DNA from 2 places in the Roseateles sp. NT4 genome. Region 2 is predicted to be linked to the other one. Evidence: riboswitches for the same ligand, from Rfam matches in the RefSeq annotation. Region 2 holds a riboswitch; the other holds the start of a gene.
The links. A riboswitch is a leader RNA that binds a small molecule or an ion and turns the genes downstream of it on or off. The one in region 2 is predicted to bind cyclic di-GMP.
Positions count from the first base shown of each region.

Region 1 (3,937 bases), on a different contig from region 2:
CGCCCCGCCAATCGGAAACGACTATTTGTCGAACGAAGCGGCTTTATTGACGGCGACCAGACGGTGCCGCCGGACTGGCGACAATCAGCCCATGGACAGCCAGCAATTCCGCGCCGCTCTGGGCATGTTTGCCACCGGCGTGACCATCGTCACCGTGCGCTCGCCCGAGGGAGGCCTGGTCGGCCTCACCGCCAATTCCTTCAATTCGGTCTCCCTGGATCCGCCCCTGGTGCTGTGGAGCCTGTCGCGCCGCGCCGGCTCCATGCCGGTGTTCACCCATGGCTCGCACTACGCCATCAACATCCTCGCGGCCGACCAGAAGGAGCTGGCCCAGCGCTTCGCGATGCGCGACATCGACCGCTTCGCCGGCGTGGCCTGGCGCGAGGGTGCCGGCGGCGCGCCGGTGCTGGACGGCGCCGCCGCCACCTTCGAATGCGCCAACCGCAGCCGCTACGAGGAAGGCGACCATGTCATCTTTGTCGGCGAGGTCGAGCGCTGCACCGCCCGGGTCGGGGCGCAGCCGCTGATCTTTCATGGCGGTCGGTACTTCACCGAACTTCCGTTGTGAGGTGTTGTCGATTCCACTGAAGGTCGTTCGTCGTCATTGCAGAGGGCAATCCTCTGTCCAACCACGGAAACCATCATGACCAACACCGTCACTCTGCACCGCGTGCTGCGCTGCCCGCCCGACCGCGTCTACCGCGCCTTCACGACGCCCGCCGCCATGGCCAAGTGGCTGCCGCCGCATGGCTTCACCGGCACCGTCCACGAGATGGATGCCCAGGTGGGCGGCACGTACAAGATGTCCTTCACCAACTTCACGACCGGTGGCGGCCACAGCTTCGGCGGCCGCTACCTGGAACTGGTGCCGGGCCAGAAGCTGCGCTACACGGCCGCCTTCGACGACCCCAACCTGCCCGGCGAGATGACGACGACGGTCGAGTTGCGCGCCGTCTTCTGCGGCACCGAGGTGCACATCAAGCAGGAAGGCATCCCGGCCATGATTCCGGCCGAGGCCTGCTACCTGGGCTGGCAGGAGTCGCTGACCCTGCTCGCCCAGCTGGCAGAACCGGAAATCAATCAGTGATCACTTGACACCTGGGGTCTTGACGATGGCCGCCATCGCGGCCTTGAAGCCGGCATCGTTCAGCATCGCGTTCCACTGCGCCATCAGCGCCGCGTAGTCGCCGGTCGAGATCTTCTTGGCGTTGATCGCGGCCGTGATGGCGGCGTTCAGGCGCACCACCTCGTCGTACTTCGCGAAGCCCTTGCCCTTGAGCTGGGTCACCGCGTAGTTGCTGTAGCCCCAGGCGTTGTTCAGGTTGTTCCAGTCGCCGCTGCCGGGCTGGACATAGGCCACCGGAGCGGGGGCCGGCGTCGGTGCCGTGACAGGAGCCGGCGCGGCCTTCGGCGGCTCGACCTTGGGAGCGGGAGCCGGTGCCGGGGTCGGAGCCGGCGCGGGAGCCGGAGCCGTGGTGGGCTTGCCGCAGGTGCCGGTCACATTGACGCGCACCCAGCCCGTGCTCGGCACGCCGTCCACATTGACGACCACCTTGACGTTGTTGGCGCCGGCGAAGAGATAGGGTTGCGTCCAGATGGTCTTGACGACCTTGGGCGTCAGCGCGATCTGCGTGTTCTGCGCAATCAGCGTGTCATTGCTGTAGATGCGGTTGGTGCTGGTCGCGACCGCCGTGTTGCTGACCTCGTCGTACTTGAAGTTGAAGGCGCAGCGGCCCAGGCTGGAGATGAAGGCGTCCGTCTCGCTGACGGTGATCTGCGGCATCGCGCCGGAGGCCGTGCCATTGGCAGAGACGAGCATCGGCGCCGCCTGGGCGACAACGGTCTGGCCGTCGCTCTTGACGATGCGCACGAGGCCGGTGAGCTGGGCCGTGGGGTCGGCCGCGAAGCCTGCCTGAGCAAAGAAGGCGAGGGCAGCGAAGGCGGTGGCTTGGTACTTCATGGCGTGGTCTTTCGGGTTGGTGCAAAGGCTGGGGCTACGAGGCAGTAGCCGGCACCTCCCCGTGTGCCACGCTGCGGACATGTCCTTGTCCGCCTAGGGCGGCCCCGCTGTCTTTTGCTCGGGTTTGAGCACGAAGACCGGTGGCTTTGCGTCCCCGCCTTTCGACGGGTTTGCCGACTGCATGGACGCAAGTGTGCGGATGTAAGCCGTGTTTTGTCCGTGCGTCAGTTCACGAACGGCAGACCCCGCCCGGCGAGCGGCGCGGGGCTCGCGACGAGCGGTTTTTGAAGCTTGCGGGCGGCTTGCGGCAGCGTTTTCAGCGCGCGTGGCCGGCCGGGAAGGCCCGCGGTGCGTGCGTGATGGCTCGCCAACGCCACAGGCCCAGTGCGAGGCTCAGCGCGAGGCTGGCGATGCCGAGATGCAGCAGCGGCGTGCCCAGCTTCTGCTGCAGGGCATACATGCCCCAGCCGGCGAAGATGAAGGCCGTCACCGGCAGCGCGGTCATCCAGGGCGAGGGTGTCCCCATGCGCGCGGGGGCGCGCAGCAGCCAGGCGGTGCACAGCGGCAACGCGCCCAGGCCCACACAGAGCAAGGCTGGGTTGTCGGCGGCCCAGGCCAGCAGGGCCAGGGTCGCTGTCGTCAGCGCCCAGGCGACCAGCATGTGGCGCAACTGCAGGCGGGCGATGGCGCGGTTCTGCGCCGTGCCCTGCGGCATGCCGGGGACCAGCAGCAGCAAGGCCTGTTCGCGACGGCTGTGCCACAGCATATTGGGCAGGGCGAAGGCGGGGTTGAAGCCCATGCTGGCGATGCCGATGGCCAGGCCGAAGGCGCCGCGTTTCCAGTTGTCGTGCATGTCGCCGCCGGCCAGCGCGAAGGCGAGGCTGAAGCTCAGCAAAGCGATGACCAGGCCAATGGCCACGCCCATGCTCTGGCGCAGCCAGTGCTGCTGGCCGTGCAGCACGATCTCGACGCGGCTCATGACGCTGCTCTCCTCGGGCTTGGCACGCGCCAGCACATGCTGCAGCCATCCCGCAGCGATGCGCTCGAAGGGCTGGCCCAGCCATTCGCCCGGCTTGCCGAAGGCGGCCATGCCGGAGCGTTTGCTGCTCATGCCTTCCAGGCCAACACGGCGCATGCGGGCGCGGGCCGCATAGGACGCGCGGTGCGCCGCATCGCCGTTGCCGAACAGCGCGGTGATGGAGGCACCCAGGGCCAGCAGGCACAGGGCCAGCACCGACCAGGGCTGGCCCAGCCACAGCGCCAGCAGCTCGCTCCACAGCGGTGCGAGGCGCTGGTCCAGGCCGGCACCGAAGAACAGCATCGGCGCGAAGCTCAGCACCAGCCACAGCACCCAGTGGCGCACGGCCCAGGCCGCGAAGGCCAGCGTGGCGGCAATGATCAGCAGCGTGGCAGGGAAGGAGGGCATGCGCAGCATCGACAGCCACAGCAGGCCCGCACAGACCAAGGTTGTGAGCGCCCAACTGACCAGCGCGAGTTCACGCAGCTGGCGCAGATGGCCGGGCACGAAGCGCGCGACATGCGGGTGGTTCTGCTCCAGCAGGCTGCCTACCACCATCATCCACAGCGACGACAAGATCAGCACGGCGCTGCCACCCAGCACGGCCTGCCACCATTGCGGCGACAGATAGAGGCTGGTGCAGATGCCGGCGACGGTCAGGCCGATCAGCAGGCGCCGGCCCCAGGGCGCTTCGAGGTCGCGCTGGCGCCAGAAGGCCAGCAGCATCTGGCTGGAAGAGGCGGTGTTCATCAGGTCAGCTCCGCGAACAGGTCTTCGAGGTTGACGGCCTGCGCGTCCAGCGGTGCGGCGACGCCGGCCGGCAGGCGCGCCAGCACGCGTTCGCGGCCAGCTTCCAGCGGCGTGCGCTTCAGCGGCTGGGCGCCCAGGCGCGCGAACAGGCCGGCGAGCTCGGAGACGCTGCCGGTGAACGCGCGCACCTGCTCCAGCAGCTCGTCCAG
Region 1 is NZ_JBPZGZ010000002.1:361,709-365,645, reverse strand. Features, by position in the region: gene ACS5PN_RS11295 (flavin reductase family protein) at 92-568, shown strand; gene ACS5PN_RS11290 (SRPBCC family protein) at 641-1,087, shown strand; gene ACS5PN_RS11285 (hypothetical protein) at 1,088-1,960, opposite strand; cyclic di-GMP riboswitch class I at 2,055-2,145, opposite strand; gene ACS5PN_RS11280 (hypothetical protein) at 2,277-3,728, opposite strand; gene ACS5PN_RS11275 (ABC transporter ATP-binding protein) at 3,728-3,937, opposite strand, start outside.
Region 1: another riboswitch for cyclic di-GMP. It lies ahead of ACS5PN_RS11285 (hypothetical protein); the one in region 2 lies ahead of ACS5PN_RS19185 (S53 family peptidase).

Region 2 (3,937 bases):
TGCCGGTCGAGGTCTGGCCCAGGTTGTCCTTCAGCGTGATGACGAGGTTGGTGCGGCCGGCCACCGGGTTGGCCCAGTTCAGCGCGATGCCGCTGCTGCTGCCCGAGAAGCCCATGCCGGGAGCGGCGCCCGTTATGCCGATGCTCAGCGAGCTGGCGCCCGGCGCCGAGTAGCCGATGGTGGCGGACAGGGCCTTGCCGGCCGTGCCGCTGAGGCTGGTGGTCGTCAGCGTCGGGCCGGAGGTGGGTGCGGGCGTCGTCGTGGTGGTGCCCGACGCGGTCGTGGTGGTGGCGCCGCTGAGGCTGGTCCACAGCGCGCTGACGTTGGGCGTGCCCCAGCCGGTCGGCGTGTCGTAGCCGGTCTTGGCCGCGCAGGCGGTGCAGCTGCCGTTGCTGCCGGTGGACACGTCCTTGAAGACGGCCGAGTACTGCGTCGGCACGGCGCCGATCTGCTGGTAGAGGGCGCTGTGCGGCTGGCCGAGCAGGGCCTTGGAGGATGCGGCGCGCATGGCGTTGGCAACGGCCAGCAGGCCGGCCCATTGCGGTGTGGCCAGGCTGGTGCCACCGGCGCTGACCCAGCGCGTCGTCGTGCTGCCCTGGGCGATGAGGGCCACGTACTGGCCGCTGTTGGGGTCGGCGTTGAAGGCCACGTCGGCCACGGCGCGCTTGGCATAGCCGCCGATGGTGCCGCTCTGGTAGCTGGGCAGGGCCACATAGGCGCTGGTGCCGCCGCCGGTGCCGGTCCAGGTCGACTCGCTGCGGGCGCCGCTGCCGGTGTAGGTCAGCGTCGTGCCGCCGACGGCGACGACCTTGGTCGACACCGAGGGCCAGGACACGGCCGCGCCGTCGTCGCCGGTGGCGGCCAGATAGCTCATGCCGGCGGTGGCGAAGTTGCTGTCATAGCTCGACACCCAGCTGCCTTCCGCGGCGCCGAAGCTCATGGACACGACACCGGCGCCCATCTTGTTGGCGAGGGCCACGGCCTTGGACAGGCTGCTGACGCCGGCATCCGGCGCCTCGATGAGGACGAGGCGGGCCAGCGGCGCAGTGGCATGGGCCCACTGCACGTCCAGCGCAATCTCGGTGGCCCAGCCGCTGTCATAGGCGGGGGCCGTGGCGGTCAGGGCGCCGGCACTGCTGCTGTAGGCGACGACCAGCTCGCAGCTGGTGGTGGAGGCGGCCGCCAGCGGCAGGCTGGCATTGGCGGCCAGCGTGCGGTTGCTGCAGGTCGGTAGGCCGAACTTGGCATTGAAGGCGGCCAGTTCCGCGGCGATGTTGGGGTCGTGCTTGGCGTTGACGATGTAGATGGTCTGGCCGGCGCCAAGCTGGGCGGCCTGGGCCGCAGTCAGGCCGGTGGTGCTGGGCGGCAGCGCCGGCTGGCCGTAGGCGGCGCGGATCTGGGCCGGCGTGTAGACCGTCATGGCCGTCGAACTGGCCATGGGGGTGGCTTCGCCATTGTTCGAAGCGAGGGCGCGGGGGCGCAGTGCGTCGTCCAGGCGCTCGCGGGTCAGGCCGCGGGTGGCGACGCCGGACAGGGCCAGGGCGCGGTGCGGGGCGGGGCCGTTGTCGGGCTCGGCGAGATCGACGGCGGCGGTGTGGAAGCTGGGGTGGGCGACGAGGTTGGACGGGGCGGCTTCGGCCAGGTCCACGCTGAGGTTGATGACCGATGCCGACTCGCTGGCCTGGACCGTGGGGCTGTCGCCACCGCCGCCACCGCAGGCGGTCAAGGCCGCGGCGGTCAGCAGGGTGAAGGTCCAGTGGAGGTGGCGGGTACTGCGCATGGCCAGGTTCTCGTACGAAAGAGGGCCACGCCGATCAAGACCGTGGGTCTTGGCGGCCCCGCTGCCGTGGCGCTTGCGCGATGCAAGTGCTTTAGGCCGGTGGCTTTGCGTCCCCGCCTTTCGACGGGTTTGCCCTCAGGGTTGTGAAACAGCTTCAGTCTAGGCGCCGGGGTGCTGCCATGCACTGCCCGGTGCGGGCGGTGCGTGACATCTGCCGCGGCGGGCGGCGTGAGCGTTGACTGCCGCCAGTCTGGGTTTCGTGAGTTACTGCCGTGTCGTTGCTTTGTGTCACAGCGGACACAAGCTCATGCAGGTGCGATCTCCACCGCCACACCGCTCAGCACCGCATTGCCGCTCAGCGGATCCCGCGCCGCGTCGTCGAGCAGCGCATTCATGTTGACGCCGGGCCGTTCGCGCGCCACGCTTAAGCAAACGCCTTCCAGGTCATGCCCCCAGCCATGCGGCAGGCTGACGACACCGGGGCTCATGCAGTCGCTGCGTTCGACGCGGGCGATCAGCTCGCCGACGGCGCTCTTGATCTTGGCGAACTCGGCGAGGCCCAGGCGGTCGGCGTCCTCGGGATGGACCAGCAGGGTGCAGCGGTCCGGTCCCTTGGCCAGCACCGGCAGGTTGTGCATCCAGCTGTTGCCCGAGCGGGTGTCGCGGCGGCCGATGAGGCTGAACTCGGGTGCTGGCTCGGTCTTCACTTCGGCCAGATCGGCCAGCACCGAGGGCGGTGCGAGTTCGATCTTGCCGCTGGGCGTGCGCAGCACCTCGGGGATGCGGGCGGTGAGCGCGCCGAGGTCGATGCCGCCGCCTTCGACGGTGCTCTTCGCCTTGACCTTGGCCAGGTTGATGCCGTCGGGCTTGCGGCCGAACTGGTCGCCATAGGGGCCGACGCGCAGCTGCAGGTCGATCAGGCGCTCAGGACCGCGCCAGGGCTTGAGCGCCGCCAGCACTGCCGGCGTCTGGTCGCCGGCAAAGCGGCGCACATCGGCCTCGATGGCCTCGTCGTCGAGCTGGGCCACGTCGACCTCCAGGCCACGGCCTTCGAGCAGGGCGCACAGGCGCAGGATGGTCTGCCACTCCTGCGGCGTGCCAGCCGGCGCATCGAAGACCGGACCTGAGAAGCGCGCATGGTTGCGGTGGCTGAGCTGGGGGAAGGCGACGTCGAAATGCAGGTCCTCCAGCGGCGACAGCCCCGGCAGGATGACGTCGGCATGGCGGCTGGTCTCGTTGACGTAGATGTCCAGGCTCAGCATGAAGTCCAGGCCTTGCAGCGCCTTGGCGATGCGCGGGCCGGCGGGCGTGGACAGCACCGGGTTGCTGGCGATGCTGATCAGGGCCCGGATCTGGCCTTCGCCCGGCGTCTCCATCTCCTCGGCCATCACGGTGATGGGCAGCTCGCCGAAGACCTCAGGCGCGCCCGACACGCGGCTCTTGCGGCGGCCGGTCGTGATGCCCTTACCTACTCCAACAGGGTCACCAGGCTTGCCCTGGGTGTTGGGCGCGAAGGCGGCGGCCTTGGCGAACATCGCGCCGCCTTCGCGGTCGAGGTTGCCGGTCAGCACATTGATGAGGTCGACCAGCCAGGAATTGACCGTGCCGAAGCGGGTCACGCAGGTGCCGATGCGGCCGTAGACGGCGGCGCGCGGCGCGGCGGCGAGTTCGCGGGCGATGCGGCGCTGTGTCTCGGCCGGGATGCCGCAGCCAGCGGCCGTGACCTCCGGCGCGAAGGGCGCAACGGCGGCACGAGCCTCGTCCAGGCCGTTGACGTGGTCCTCCAGCCGGCCCAGTTGGACGAGGTTCTCGGCGAACAGCGTGTGGGCGATGCCGGCCAGCAGCAGCGCGTCGCCGCCGGGGCGGATGGGCAGATGCTCGTCGGCCGCCGCGGCCGTCTCGCTGCGGCGCGGGTCGACGACGACGATGCGCCCGCCGCGCGCCCGCATGGCCTTGGCCTTGCCGCGGTAGTCGGGCACCGTCCACAGGCTGCCGTTGCTGATCATGGGGTTGCCGCCGAGGATGAGCAGGTAGTCGCAGCGCTCGATGTCGGGCAGGGGGATGGACAGCCAGTGGCCGAACATCAGGCCGGCGCTGAGCTGCTTGGGCATCTGGTCCAGCGTCGAGGCGCTGAAAACATTGCGCGAACCCAGGGCG
Region 2 is NZ_JBPZGZ010000003.1:41,881-45,817, forward strand. Features, by position in the region: gene ACS5PN_RS19185 (S53 family peptidase) at 1-1,780, opposite strand, end outside; cyclic di-GMP riboswitch class I at 1,829-1,924, opposite strand; gene ACS5PN_RS19190 (molybdopterin-dependent oxidoreductase) at 2,086-3,937, opposite strand, start outside.